2 regions of the Faecalibacterium sp. Marseille-Q4137 genome follow, and region 2 is predicted to be linked to the other one. Evidence: predicted binding sites of a transcription regulator. Region 2 holds the regulator's gene; the other holds the start of a gene.
What was found. Region 2 encodes HrcA, which represses chaperone genes, less so after heat shock. Its sites were predicted from a motif close to TGTTAGCACTCNNNNNNNNNGAGTGCTAACA; they were not measured.

Region 1 (7,556 bases), on a different contig from region 2:
ACCACCTCTCCCCGGATGACCACTTTGCCAACCTCAAGCGCCTGATCCAGGCAGTGGCCGGCAAGGCACACCGTGTGTCCGTTATCATGCCCAGCCTGTACGGCGGCCGCCAGCATCGCCGCGTGGTTCGCGAGAGCCTGGACTGCGCTGTGGCTCTGCAGGAGCTGCAGACCATGGGCGTGCGCAACATCATCACCTTTGATGCCCACGATCCCCGCGTTCAGAACGCTGTGCCGCTGCTCAGCTTCGACAATGCAATGCCCACCTATCAGGTGCTCAAGAGCCTGCTGAAGAAGAACCCCGAGATCAGCTTTGATAAGGAGAAGTTCATCGTGGTCAGCCCCGACGAGGGTGCCATGAACCGCAACATGTACTTCTCCAGCGTGCTGGGCTGCAACCTGGGCATGTTCTATAAGCGCCGCGATTACACCCGCGTGGTGAACGGCCGCAACCCCATTGTGGCACACGAGTATCTGGGCGATTCCGTTGAGGGCAAGACTGTCTTTATCGCCGACGATATCATCGCTTCCGGTGAGAGCATGCTGGAGGTTGCCGGCAACCTGAAGGAGCGCGGCGCTGCCCGCATCATTGCCAACGCGACCTTCCCGCTGTTCACCAGCGGCCTGAAGAAGTTCGATCAGGCAGTTGCCGATGGCAAGCTGGACTACGTTGTGGGCACCAACCTGACCTACCGCCAGCCCGAGCTGCTGACCCGCGACTGGTATGTTGACGTGGATGTCTCCAAGTATGCTGCCTACTTTGTGGTGGCACTGAACCACGATATGTCTGTTTCCAGCATCATCGATCCCATCAAGAAGATCGAGGCTCTGCTGGCAAAGCGCAGCTGATCAGAAAGAATGCAATGCAAAAGGAGCTGTACTCCCGCGGGGGTACAGCTCCTTTTTGTATATGCGGCATTCGGCGGAAGCCGGGGCTGCTGTTCCTCAGCGGTTCCGGTAGGCCTCCGGGCCTTCCAGATACAGATCCCCGCCGTGGGCATCCAGGATGACAGTCAGGGGCATGTCCTGCACGGTCAGGCGGCGGACGGCCTCACAGCCGAGGTCGGGCCAGGCGATGACCTCCAGCGTCTGGATGCGTTTGGCCATCAGGGCACCGGCACCGCCCAGAGCGGCCAGATAGACCGCGCCGTTGCGGACAACGGCTTCCTTGACAGCGGCATCCCGCTTGCCCTTGCCGATCATAATTTTGTTGCCCAGGTCCAGCAGGCGGGGGCTCATGGCATCCATCCGGCCGCTGGTGGTGGGGCCGGCAGAGCCGATGACCTCACCCGGGCGCTCCGGGGTGGGGCCGACATAGTAAATGGCGCTGCCCTCAAGATCGAAGGGGAGCGGTTCGCCCCGGTCCAGTGCTTCGATCATCCGCTTGTGGGCCTGATCCCGGGCGGTGTATACCACGCCGGAGAGCAATACGGTATCGCCTGCCCTGAGGGGGGCCAGATCCTGGGCGGTGCAGGGGGTGGTTAAGGTATATTGCATAGGTTTCTCCTTTGTACAACCTCTCAGTCGGGCTTGCGCCCGCCAGCTCCCCTGGTAGGGGAGCCTCTGGCGTATCCAGCAAGCTTTACCCGGCTGCCAAGGCCTCTCCTACTAGGAAAGGTGGCAATGCGAAGCATTGACGGAGAGGTTTGACCCTTATAAAGTCGCGCTGGCGCGGCGGGTGACATGGCAGGAAACGTTCACGGCCACGGGCAGGCCCGCCACATGGGTGGGCATCTGCTCAATGGCAAGGCCCAGACAGGTGGTCTGGCCGCCAAAGCCCTGCGGGCCGATGCCCAGCTCATTGATTGCGGTCAGCAGCTCCCGCTCCAGACCGGCATAGTAGGGATCGGGGTTGGGAACATCCAGCGGGCGGAGCAGCGCCTTTTTGGCCAGATAGGCCACCTTGTCAAAGCTGCCGCCCACGCCGATGCCCAGCACGATGGGCGGGCAGGGGTTGGAACCGGCCAGCTGGACGGTCTCCAGCACGAACTTCCGGAAGCCCTCCACGCCGTCGGCGGGCTTGAGCATCTGGATGCGGCTCATGTTCTCGCTGCCAAAGCCCTTGGGGGCCACGGTGATGGTGCAGCCGTCGCCGTCCACCAGATGAACGGTGATGGCTGCGGGGGTGTTGTCGCCGGTGTTGCCCCGGCGCAGCGGGTCAGCCACGATGCTCTTGCGCAGGTAGCCGTCGGTGTAGCCGCGGCGCACGCCCTCGTGGATGGCGGCTTCAAAGCTGCCGTCGATGTGGACATCGGTGCCCAGCTCCACGAACACGCAGGCCATGCCGGTGTCCTGGCAGATGGGCAGGTCTTTTTCTCTGGCGGCGCTCAGGTTAGACCACAGCAGGTCCAGGGTATTCTTTGCCAGCGGCCAGGGCTCTTCCTGCCGGGCCTTGTCCAGTGCCGCCTGCACATCCTGCGGCAGGCGGGTATTGGCCTCGATGCAGAGCCGGGCTACGGCATCGGTGATGGCTTGTGCGGAGATGTTCCTCATCTCGTGTTCCTCCCTTTACAGGCGGGCAACGCCGGTCTCGCGGGCAGCCTTTGCCACAGCAGCAGCCACGGCCTCGGCCACACGGGGGTCGAACGCGCCGGGGATGATGTTCTCCTCGCTGCGGTCGGCATCGGTGATTAGGTCAGCGATGGCATAGGCTGCGGCCAGCTTCATCTGGTCGTTGATATCGCGGGCGCGGACGCTCAAAGCACCCTTGAACAGGCCGGGGAAGCAGAGCACATTGTTGACCTGGTTGGGGAAGTCGCTGCGGCCGGTGGCCATCACGCGCACGCCGCCTGCCTTGGCTTCGTCCGGCATGATCTCCGGGGTGGGGTTGGCCATGGCAAAGACGATGGCATCCTTGTTCATGGTCTTGCACAGCTCGGTGGTCAGGATGCCGGGGCGGGACACGCCGATGAACACGTCGGCTCCCTCGATGGCTTCCTTCAGGCCGCCCTTGATCTGGCGGGGGTTGGTCACCTCGCCCAGCCAGTTCTTGTGGGCCTCGGCGCTGTTGCAGCCCTTGTACAGGGTGCCGAACTGGTCCACGGCCACGATATCCTTTGCGCCAGCGGTCATCAGCATCTTGATGATGGCAGTACCGGCAGCGCCAGGGCCGTTCAGGACGATGTGCACGTCCTCCATCTTTTTGCCCACCACGCGCAGGGCGTTGATGAGGGCAGCGGTCACCACGATGGCGGTGCCGTGCTGGTCATCGTGGAACACGGGAATATCCAGCTCCCGCTCCAGCGTCTCTTCGATCTCGAAGCACTCGGGGCTCTTGATATCCTCCAGATTGATGCCGCCAAAGGTGGGGGCAATGGCCTTGCAGGCCGCGATCACACTGGCGGCATCGTGGGCATCGATGCAGATGGGGAAGGCATCCACGCCGCCGAACTCCTTGAACAGCACGGCCTTGCCCTCCATCACAGGCAGACCAGCCTCGGGGCCGATGTCACCCAGGCCCAGCACGGCGGTGCCGTTGGAGACAACGGCCACCATGTTGCCCTTGAAGGTGTACTTATAAACATCGTCGGGGTTTTCCTTGATCTTGCGGCAGGGCTCGGCAACGCCGGGGGTGTAGGCGGTAGACAGGTCATCACGAGTCTTGACCTCCACCTTGCTGGTAATGCCCACCTTGCCGTGGTGGGTCTCGTGCATTTCAAGGGCGGCTTTGTTGTAATCCATGGGGTGTTCCTCCGTTTGTATCGGGCGCTTCCCGCGGAAGGAAGCGCCCGGGGTTTCTCGTATCTCCTTTATTTTAACAGAACCGGGCGGGCATTTCCACCGGAAAAGCCGCTTTTTCGGTCGGTGCCCCGCAAAAGTCGGACAAACCCGGCGCTCTATTTGTGGAATTTCTGCAAAATTCTTTTCTTTTTCACTTTTGCCCTTTATAATAAGGTCTGTACTATGCGACCCGAATCTGAACCCGGCGGGATGCCGGTGTTCCAACAGGAGGAACTTTATTTTGAAAAAGATCATCACAAAGGCGGTCTGCCTGCTCTGCGCCGGTGCGCTGGTGCTGGGCGCAGCAGGCTGCTCCAAGTCCGCTGATTCTTCTTCTGCCGCTTCCAGCACAGCCGCCGCTGTTTACGGCAGCGCGGAAGATTACGATTACGAGAACTTCTCCTACAGCAGCGGTCTGGACGAGAATGGCTACTGGGAGGGCGTGAAAGCGCTTGACTATGTCACCCTGCCCGAGAACTTTGCAAGCCTTACCTTCAAGCGTTCTGAGATCGAGCCCACCGAGGAGGAGATCCAGAGCGAGATCGACAGCCTGCTCAGCGACCACGCCACCGAGAAGCAGGTGACGGACCGTGCCGCAGCGGACGGCGATACCGTCAACATCGACTATGCCGGTTCCGTGGATGGCGTTGCGTTCAGCGGCGGCACTTACAGCGGCTACAGCCTGACCCTGGGCAGCGGTACTTTCGTCGATGGCTTTGAGGATCAGATCGTAGGCCACACCCCCGGCGAGACCTTTGATGTCACCGTGACCTTCCCGGAGGGATACAGCGATTCTACCGATTCCGAGGGCAACACCGTTGTCCTGAGCGGCAAAAAGGCTGTGTTCTCCGTTACCCTGAACTACATCAGCGAGAAGGTCCTGCCCGAGCTGACCGACGCGTGGGTGGCCGAGAACTACGGCGAGAGCGATGATGTTCACACCGTGGAGGAGCTGAAAGCGCTCTACCAGAAGATGCTTTACAACACCAACCTGCAGAACGCCATCATGGACGACCTGCTGGCAAACTCCACCTTCAAGGAGCTGCCCAAGGAGGTCACCGATTATCAGGTGAACCAGTGCCTGAACTACTACTACACCATGGCCAACTACTACGGCTACGATCTGGACAGCTTTGTGCAGACCGCCGCTGGCTATGAGAACGCCGATGCCCTGCTGGAGGGGATGAGCGACAGCATCACCACCTACTCCAAGGAGGCCCTGCTCTATCAGGCAGTGGCCGAGACACTGGACATCGTGCCCACCCAGGAGCAGATCGATACCTATTCCTCCTACACCGGCACCTACGGTGAGAACTACTGCACCATGGTTGCCCTGATGGATGCCGTCACCGATGCGCTGACGGAAAGCGCAGTGGTGAGCTGAGTGTCCTGCCCCCCATATCAAGAGAACTTGTGCCGCTTCGGGTCTGCCGGGGCGGCATTTTTGTCTTGTTTGCAAACAATTTGTGAATTGTTGCCGTACCATCGAAAACCCTATTGACAAAGTGGGGTGTTTGGAGTATAGTTTTAGCAGTCGAACAGATAGAGTGCTAAAAATGAAATGGCAATCGATCTGAAAGACTGCTGAAATAACATTTCCGGTACGAATGGAGGTCGATTCTATGAATACCAATCAATATACGCAGAAAACGCTGGAAGCTCTGCAGGCTGCCCAGCAGCTGGCGGTGGAGTACCAGCACAACGCTTTGGAGCCGGAACATCTGCTGCACGCCCTGGCTTCGCAGGAGCAGGGCCTGATCCCGCAGCTTCTGCAGAAGCTGAACGTGGACCCGGGCAGCTTTGCCGCTGCTGTGGCCGAAAAGCTGTCAGCCCTGCCCCGGGTGTCCGGCTCCGGCCGTGACCCGGACAAGGTCTATATCTCGCAGGCAACGGATAAAGTCCTGAGCGCCGCCGCCCGGGAAGCCAAGGCCATGAAGGACGAATACGTCAGTGTGGAGCATGTGTTCCTGGGCCTGCTGGATGAGCCGACCCAGAACACCACGGAGCTGTTCCGCGCCTTCAACATCAAGAAGGATGCGTTCCTGCAGCAGCTGACTGCCGTGCGCGGCAACCAGCGCGTGACCAACGACAACCCCGAGGATACCTACAACGCTCTGCAGAAATATGGCCAGGATCTGGTCGATCTGGCCCGGAAGCAGAAGCTGGACCCCGTGATCGGCCGTGATCAGGAGATCCGCAACGTCATCCGTATCCTGTCCCGTAAGACCAAGAACAACCCCTGCCTGATCGGTGAGCCCGGCGTTGGCAAGACTGCCATCGCCGAGGGTCTGGCCCAGCGGATCGTGCGCGGCGATGTGCCCGAGAACCTGAAGAACCGCACCGTGTTCAGCCTGGACATGGGCGCGCTGGTGGCCGGTGCAAAGTACCGCGGCGAGTTTGAGGAGCGCCTGAAGAGCGTCCTGAATGAGGTCAAGAAGAGCGAGGGCAAGATCATCCTCTTCATTGATGAGCTGCACACCATCGTGGGTGCGGGCAAGACCGACGGTGCCATGGATGCAGGCAACCTGCTCAAGCCCATGCTGGCCCGGGGTGAGCTGCACTGCATCGGCGCGACCACGCTGGACGAGTACCGCCAGTATATCGAAAAAGACCCCGCTCTGGAGCGCCGGTTCCAGCCGGTGCAGGTGGATGAGCCCACGGTGGAGGACACCATTTCCATCCTGCGTGGCCTGAAGGAGCGCTATGAGGTGTTCCACGGCGTGAAGATCAGCGATAATGCGCTGATCGCCGCCGCAACCCTCTCTGACCGCTATATCACCGACCGTTTCCTGCCGGATAAGGCCATCGACCTGGTGGATGAAGCCTGCGCCATGATCAAGACTGAGATGGACAGTATGCCCAGCGAGATGGATGATCTGGCCCACCGCATCACCCAGCTGCAGATCGAGCAGGTCAGCCTGAAAAAGGAGACCGATGCCCTGAGCCAGAGCCGCCTGCATGAGCTGGAAAAGGAACTGGCCGAGCTGCAGGATAAGTTCCGCAGCATGAAGGCAAAGTGGGAAAACGAGAAGAACGCCATTGGCAAGGTACAGACCCTGCGTGAGCAGATCGAGCAGACCAATGCCGCCATTGAGAAAGCCCAGCGTGAGTATGACCTGAACAAGGCTGCTGAGCTGAAATACGGCAAGCTGCCCGAGCTGCAGAAACAGCTGGAAGCGGAGGAAAAGCTGGCCAACGAGAAGAAGGAGGACAGCCTCCTGCGTGACCGTGTGACCGACGAGGAAATTGCCCGCATCGTGGCCCGCTGGACCGGCATCCCGGTGGAGAAGCTGGTGGAGGGCGAGCGCGAGAAGCTGCTGCACCTGGACGATGTGCTCCACAAGAGAGTCATCGGTCAGGACGAGGCCGTGACCAAGGTGAGCGAGGCCATCCTGCGCAGCCGCGCCGGGATCGCAAACCCCAACCGCCCCATCGGCAGCTTCCTCTTCCTCGGCCCCACCGGTGTGGGCAAGACCGAGCTGGCCAAGGCGCTGGCACAGGCTCTGTTTGACGATGAACGCAACATGGTGCGTATCGATATGACGGAGTATATGGAGAAGTTCAGCGTCAGCCGCCTGATCGGCGCGCCTCCGGGATACGTGGGTTATGAGGAGGGCGGCCAGCTGACCGAGGCTGTCCGCCGCAAACCCTACAGCGTGGTGTTGTTCGATGAGGTGGAAAAGGCCCACCCCGATGTGTTCAACATCCTGCTGCAGGTGCTGGACGATGGCCGCATCACCGACAGCCAGGGCCGTACCGTGGACTTCAAGAACACGGTGATCATCCTGACCTCGAATCTGGGCAGTGACATCATTCTGAACGATCTGGAGCAGCGCC
Region 2 (7,556 bases):
ACTCCACGTAACCGGGACGAAATGGAGATATTGGGATATCGGAATGTTTTAAATCTCATCCACGAGAACTATGCCTATATTCCGGTAGAGCCGGGGTACATCCTGCAACTGCACCGTGATCTGCTGAAATATACGAATTTGACCTATCGAGGACATTTTAAGACTACACCCAATGAGATCGATATGACCCTTCCCAGCGGGGAACGCCATGTGCTGTTCCGCCCGCTGGAACCATACGAGACACCGGGTGCTGTGGAGGCACTTTGCTGCACTTATCAGGATGTGCTGCACAGAGAACTCGTTGATCCCCTGCTTTTGATCCCCTGTTTTATCTTGGATTTTCTCTGTATCCATCCTTTCAATGATGGTAACGGCAGAATGAGCCGGCTGCTGACCCTTTTGATGCTGTATCAGAATGGATATGTTGTGGGGCAGTACATCAGCATTGAAAAAGCAATTGCAGAGACTAAGGATGAGTACTATGCAGCACTGGCGCAGGCTGATCAGCACTGGCATGAGGAGGAAAATGACCCGACACCGTTCATCAAATATATGCTGGCGGTGATCTGCTCCTGTTATCAGGATTTTGAGCAGCGGGTCGATCTGGTTGGCGGGGGACAGAAGCGCGTGACGGCGTACGAACGAGTGCGCAGTTATGCGATGGAAAAGCTGGGAGCCTTTACAAAACAGGAGGCCGCAGAGGCCTGCCCGGGCTTTGGTACAAGCTCGATTGAAAGCGCGCTGAAAAAACTGACAGAGGAGGGCGTTCTGGAGAGGATCGGCGCGGGCAGAAAGACGCAGTATGTGCGCAGGTAAGGCTCCGGCAGGAGCTGAATGAATAATTCCCTTCCTGTTTCCACAGAATAACCATACTTCACAGAAATCTGGAAGCAAAACCGGAACATGGAAAGGAAGGGAACCTTATGAAAGCAACCGGCATCGTGCGCCGCATCGATGAGCTGGGGCGGGTGGTCATCCCCAAGGAGATCCGCCGCACCCAGCGCATCCGCAGGGGAGACCCGCTGGAGATCTTTACAACGGGGGACGGTGAGGTCATCTTCAAAAAGTATTCGCCCATGGGGGAACTGAGCGGGGTGACGGCCCAGTATGTGGATGTGCTGAGCAAGTGCTTTGCCCTGACGGCCTTTGTCTCAGACCGGGACCGCATTCTGGCGGCATCCGGTGCGGGCAGGCGGGATCTGGCCGACCGCAGCGTGAGCCAGCCGCTGGAAAAGCTGATGGACAGCCGCAAGCCCTACCAGAGCGATGGCAGCCCCGAAAAGGCGTTGCTGCCCTGTGAGGGCTCACCCCGGGCGCTGCTGTGCGCTGTGCCCATCATTGCGGCGGGGGATGTCACCGGCAGTGTGGGCCTGCTTACGGAGGACCGCACTGCCCAGCCCGATGCCGCCCAGCTCAAGGCGGTGAACGTGGCGGCGGCATTTCTGGCAAAGCAGATGGAGGAATAATACCTTATAATAGAGAAGCTGCTGCACAGAGCGATGTGTGGCGGCTTTTTTAGGTTGCGAACCCTCTCCGTCATTGCTTACGCAATGCCACCTCTCCCAAAGGGAGAGGCAAGACATCACAGAGGGCAGATGCTGCTGAATCTGGGATAGCCCTTGGCTCCCCCTTCGGGGGAGCTGGCAAAGCCGTCAGGCTTTGACTGAGAGGGTGTAGCCAGCTTTATGACAGAATTATGAATCTTTCAAAACTTTTCTGAGAAGCTATTGACAGCGCCGCAAAATTGGATATAATGGTCTTAGCACTCAGGAAGAAGGAGTGCTAAAGAACAAAAAGCGAACGAAGGAGGCAGGCGCTATGACGATGGATGCACGCAAACAGCGTGTCTTGCAGGCGATCGTTGCGCTGTATGGCCTCGAGGGCGAGCCCGTGGGCAGCAGTGTGCTGGCAAACTACTTTGATATGGCAGTTTCCAGTGCCACGCTGCGCAACGAGATGGCCGCGCTGACCAAGCTGGGTCTGCTGGAGCAGCCCCACACCAGCGCAGGCCGTGTCCCCAGTGCCAAGGGCTACCGTTATTATCTGGATCATCTTCTCACCGATGACCAGCCGCTGGACCGTGTGACCCGCGCCCGTGTGGACGCGGTGTTCGCGAGCCTTGACCACGAGCCGGAAAAGCTGGCACAGGGTGCCGCCAAGGCGCTGGCCGCCATCAGCGGCTGCACCGCCGCCGTCAGCACCCCCTGTGCTGAGGATCTCTGCATCGCCCACTACGAGGTGGTGCAGGTGGGCCGCAGCGCCGCAGCGGTGCTGGCTGTGACCACTGCCGGTTATGTCCGCACCCGTGTGGCGCGGGTCCGCACCGGTCTTTCCCGGGAAAATGCAGCGGCGCTTGCCGCCCTGCTCAACCGGAACCTGACCTTTGTGGCTCCTGTTGATCTGTCGCCCCGGCTCCTTGCAGAGCTGTGCAGCCAGATCAGCCCGGAGCTGGTGCCGGTGATCAGCGCCGCCGCCGCCATCCTGCAGGATTCCACCCAGCCCCATGTGTATCTGGGTGGTGAGCAGTACCTGCTGGACTGGCCCCAGCTGGACGGCAAGGTGGGCAGCATCCTGAGCCTGCTGAACGACGAAGAGCAGGCCGCCGCCCTCATTGCACCCCCGGCAGAGCAGAGCGAAAGCATCCTGCTGGGCGAGGATCTGGAACCTCAGATCCCCGGCCTGTGCATCGTGAGTGACCGGTATCTGGTGGGCGGAGGCCTCTGGGGCTCCGTGGCCCTCATCGGCCCCACCCGGATGCCCTTCCAGAAGCTGATGCCGCTGCTCCACACCTTTGCCGATCAGCTTGGCGAAGGAATGAGCGGCAAACGAAAAGATACCCCGCAGGCAGCCGCACCCCGGCGGACTGTGATCTATAAGGAGGACCTGGAATGAGCGAAGAAACAAAAAAGACCCCGCAGGCAGAAGAACCTGCCGTGGAGCCCAACACCGCCGAGCAGGCCGCCCCGGAAACTGCACCTGAGCAGGCAGCGGCTCCCGAGACGAACGCTGAAGCGGCAGACCCCAAGAAAAAGGATGGCTTCTTCAACAAGAAGGCCCGGGAGCTGGAGGCTGTGAAGGCAAAGCTGGACGCGGCTGAGAAGAATGCCAATCAGGCCAAGGATCAGCTGCTGCGGATGGCCGCTGAGTATGAGAACTACCGCAAGCGCTCCACCCGTGAGGCTGACCAGAAGTTCAACGACGGCGTGTCCTTTGCCGTGAACCAGATCATCCCCATTCTGGATACGCTGGAGATGGCGGCCAACGCCCCCACCACCGACGAGAATTACAAGAAGGGCGTGACCATGACGCTGGACAAAGCCGCCAAGGCGCTGAGCGTCCTCCATGTGGAGGAGATCGAGGCGCTGGGTAAGCCCTTTGACCCCAACTTTATGAATGCCGTGCAGCAGATCCCCGCCCCCGATGGGCAGGAGAGCGGCACCGTGATCACAGTTTACCAGAAGGGCTACAAGCTGGGCGATAAGATCGTCCGCCATGCCACCGTTGTTGTGGCAGAGTGATTTTGCAAGACCCCGCAAGGGTTTTCAAATATAACATCCGCTTGGTAACATTTGAGCATCATATAAACAAAAAACGTTCTGAATTTGAGAGGAGCTTTCATTATGAGTAAGATCATTGGTATCGACCTTGGTACTACCAACAGCTGCGTGGCTGTTATGGAGGGCGGCGAGCCCGTTGTTATCGCAAACTCTGAGGGTGCACGCACCACCCCGTCTGTTGTCGGCTTCACCAAGACCGGCGACCGTCTGGTGGGTCAGGTCGCAAAGCGCCAGGCCATCACCAACCCTGAGAACACGGTGGCTTCCATCAAGCGTTATATGGGCACCGACCACAAGGTGACCCTGAACGGCAAAGAGTACACTCCCCAGCAGGTCAGCGCTATGATCCTGCAGAAGCTGAAGGCTGATGCCGAGGCTTATCTGGGCGAGACTGTCACCGATGCAGTCATCACCGTTCCTGCATACTTCAACGACAGCCAGCGTCAGGCAACCAAGGACGCAGGCACCATTGCCGGCCTGAACGTCAAGCGTATCATCAACGAGCCCACTGCCGCATCTCTGGCATACGGCATCGATAAGGAAGAGGACCAGAAGATCATGGTCTACGATCTGGGCGGCGGCACCTTCGATGTCTCCATCATCGAGATGGGCGACGGCGTGACCGAGGTTCTGGCCACCAACGGTGATACCCACCTGGGCGGCGATGACTTCGACCAGCGCATCATCGACTGGATGGCAGATGCGTTCCAGAACGAGAATGGCATCGACCTGCGCAAGGATAAGATGGCCGCACAGCGCTTGAAGGAAGCTGCTGAGAAGGCAAAGATCGAGCTGTCCAGCGCAATGAGCAGCCAGATCAACCTGCCCTTCATCACTGCTGACGCTACCGGCCCCAAGCATCTGGATATGACCCTGACCCGCGCAAAGTTCAATGAGCTGACCGCTGATCTGGTCGACCGCACCATGACCCCTGTCCGCAAGGCTCTGCAGGATGCAGGCCTGCGTCCCTCTGACCTGAAGAAGGTCCTGATGGTCGGTGGTTCCACCCGTATCCCCGCTGTCTACGATGCAGTCAAGAAGGAACTGAACTGCGAGCCCTTCAAGGGCATCAACCCCGATGAGTGCGTGGCTGTGGGCGCTGCCATCCAGGGCGGCGTTCTGCAGGGCGATGTCAAGGGCCTGCTGCTGCTGGATGTCACCCCGCTGAGCCTGGGCATTGAGACCCTGGGCGGCGTGTGCACCAAGATCATCGACCGCAACACCACCATCCCCACCCACAAGAGCCAGGTGTTCTCCACTGCCGCTGATAACCAGCCCTCTGTTGAGATCAACGTTCTGCAGGGCGAGCGTGAGTTTGCCCGCGACAACAAGAGCCTGGGTGTGTTCCACCTGGATGGCATTGCTCCGGCTCCCCGTGGTGTGCCTCAGATCGAAGTCACCTTCGATATCGATGCAAACGGCATCGTGAAGGTCAGCGCAAAGGATCTGGGCACCGGCAAGGAGCAGAACATCACCATCACCGCTTCCACCAATATGTCCAAGGAGGATATCGACAAGGCTGTGAAGGAAGCTGAGCAGTTCGCTGCCGATGATAAGAAGAAGCGTGAAGAGGTCGATATCCGCAACGGCGCTGATCAGATGGTGTTCCAGACTGAGAAGATGCTGAAGGAGAACGGCGACAAGATGCCCGCTGACGTGAAGAGCGAAGCCGAGGCAAAGCTGGCCGACCTCAAGACCGCTGTTCAGTCCGGTTCCATCGATGAGATCAAGGCAAAGCAGGATGAGCTGAGCCATGTCTTTGAGAAGATGTATCAGGCTGCCGCTGCTGCCCAGCAGGCTGCAGGCGCACAGCCCGGCCCCGATGCTGGCGCAAACAACCAGCAGAAGCCCAACGATGACGGCGTTGTGGACGCTGACTTCAAGGAAGTCTAAGTTCTGACACAAACGGCAGATGCCCGGCCAAACCGGCGGGCAGGCGTGCCGGATAAAAGCAAAAGCCGCTCCGGTTTTGCCGGGGCGGCCTTTGCTGGTTTTATAGAGGTATGGTTATGGCACAGGAAAAGCGCGATTACTACGAAGTGCTGGGAGTATCCAAAACGGCCACCGATGCGGAGATCAAAAAGGCTTACCGCAAGCTGGCCATGAAGTACCACCCGGACTACAACCCCGGCGATAAGGATGCCGAGGAAAAGTTCAAGGAAGTCAATGAAGCCAACGAGGTGCTTTCGGACCCGAAGAAGCGCCAGCTGTACGATCAGTACGGCTTTGCCGGTGTTGATCCCAGCTATGCAGCCCAGAATGGCGGCGGCGCGGGCGGCTTCAGCGGCTTTGGCGGCGATGGGGTCGATCTGGGCGATATCTTCGGTGATATCTTTGGCGGCGGTTTCGGCGGCTTTGGCGGCTCTGCCCGTCAGGCAAACCCCAACGCCCCCCGCAAGGGTCAGGATATCCGTGTGCGGATCACCCTGAGCTTTGATGAGGCCGTGCATGGCTGCAAGAAGAACATCACCATCACCCGCCAGCAGGAGTGCACGGAGTGCCATGGCAGCGGCTGCGCCGCCGGCAGCAGCCCCGAGACCTGCCCGGACTGCGGCGGCCGCGGCTATGTCATCCGGCAGCAGCGCACTCCCTTTGGCGTGATGCAGACCCAGCAGCCCTGCTCCCGCTGCGGCGGCAAGGGCAAGCTGGTCAAGAACCCCTGCAAGGTCTGCCACGGCAGCGGAAAAACTGCCGCCAGAAAAACGCTGGAGGTGTCCATCCCCATGGGCATCGACGACGATCAGAGCTTTGCACTGCGCGGCATGGGCGATGCCGGTGTCAACGGCGGCCCTGCCGGTGATGTGATCGTGATGGTCACGGTCCGGCCCAGCGAGGTGTTCCAGCGCGACGGCTATGATGTCTGGGTCACGGTGCCCATCACCTACAGCCAGGCGGTTCTGGGCGACAGCATCACCGTGCCTTCTATTGACGGCAAGGTGGAGTACACCGTGCCCGAAGGCACCCAGAGCGGGACTACCTTCCGTCTGCGCGGCAAGGGCATCCAGTATCTGAACGGCCGCGGCCGGGGCGATATGTACGTCAAGTGCGAGGTGGAGATCCCCAAGAAGCTGAACAAGGCCCAGCGGGATGCCCTGAAGAAGTTTGAGGGCACCCTGAAAGAGGAAAACTACGAAAAGCGCAAGGGCTTCTTCAAGAAGCTGAAGGATATGTTTGCTTAAAAACATAAGGCGTATCAAAAAAAGAGCGAAGATTCAACCGAATCTTCGCTCTTTTTGTTTGCAGTCAGATCAGCCCATATAGCTGATGTTCACATCGATCTGGCCGCCGTAGCCGGGGATGCGGGCGGTGCAGGTGCCCTGCCACATGTTGCAGGCAATGGGGCTGGAGGCCACGTTGTAGTGGGCGTTCCAGATGTAGTAGTTAGACAGCTGGCTCATATCCAGCCGCTTGCGGAACCAGGTGGTGGAGGCGTACACGCCGGGCTTGTAGCCCAGTGCCTTGACCTCTTCGCAGAAAGCCACAGCACATTTGGTGCGGTCTTCCACGCCCAGACCATCGGCACGGCCATTGCCTGCACCGGAAGCCTCGGTATCAAAGTAGATGGGGTAATCGAGCTGGCGGCCATTCAGCACATAGACGCAGGCCTGTGCTTCCTCGCGGGCCTCGTTCTCGTTGACGGCCTGGCTGAAGCAGTAGATGCCCACCCGCAGCCCGGCGTTGCGGGCGTTGGTGAAGTGCTCCTCAAACTTGGGATCTTGCACCAGCGCGCCGGAGCCGTAGCCGCGGTAGCCTACGCGGATGATGGCAAACTCCACACCTGCCGTTTTCACCTTGTCCCAATCGATGCTGCTCTGGTACTTGGAAACATCGATGCCGAAAGTGGCGGGCTGCTGCACGCCGGAGGCATCAAAATAATAGAGCTTGTTGTCGATGCTCTGGATGCCGGTGACGGGCTGGTGGGTGTTCTGGTCGTAATAATAGGTCTTGCCGTTTTCGGTGCGCCAGCCGGAATACTGGGGCGTTTCTTCCTCATCCTTG

Region 1: a site for HrcA is predicted at 5,245-5,275, ahead of clpB (ATP-dependent chaperone ClpB). Genes of this name have one in related genera too.

The regions. Positions count from the first base shown of each region.
Region 1 is NZ_JAFREK010000023.1:27,863-35,418, reverse strand. Features, by position in the region: gene J3353_RS10330 (ribose-phosphate pyrophosphokinase) at 1-848, shown strand, start outside; gene J3353_RS10325 (Fe-S-containing hydro-lyase) at 945-1,496, opposite strand; gene J3353_RS10320 (fumarate hydratase) at 1,653-2,492, opposite strand; gene J3353_RS10315 (NADP-dependent malic enzyme) at 2,508-3,680, opposite strand; gene J3353_RS10310 (trigger factor) at 3,961-5,103, shown strand; gene clpB (ATP-dependent chaperone ClpB) at 5,342-7,556, shown strand, end outside.
Region 2 is NZ_JAFREK010000016.1:40,825-48,380, forward strand. Features, by position in the region: gene J3353_RS08210 (Fic family protein) at 1-816, shown strand, start outside; gene J3353_RS08215 (stage V sporulation T C-terminal domain-containing protein) at 924-1,466, shown strand; gene hrcA (heat-inducible transcriptional repressor HrcA) at 1,819-2,892, shown strand; gene grpE (nucleotide exchange factor GrpE) at 2,889-3,518, shown strand; gene dnaK (molecular chaperone DnaK) at 3,621-5,450, shown strand; gene dnaJ (molecular chaperone DnaJ) at 5,567-6,736, shown strand; gene J3353_RS08240 (glycoside hydrolase family 25 protein) at 6,806-7,556, opposite strand, start outside.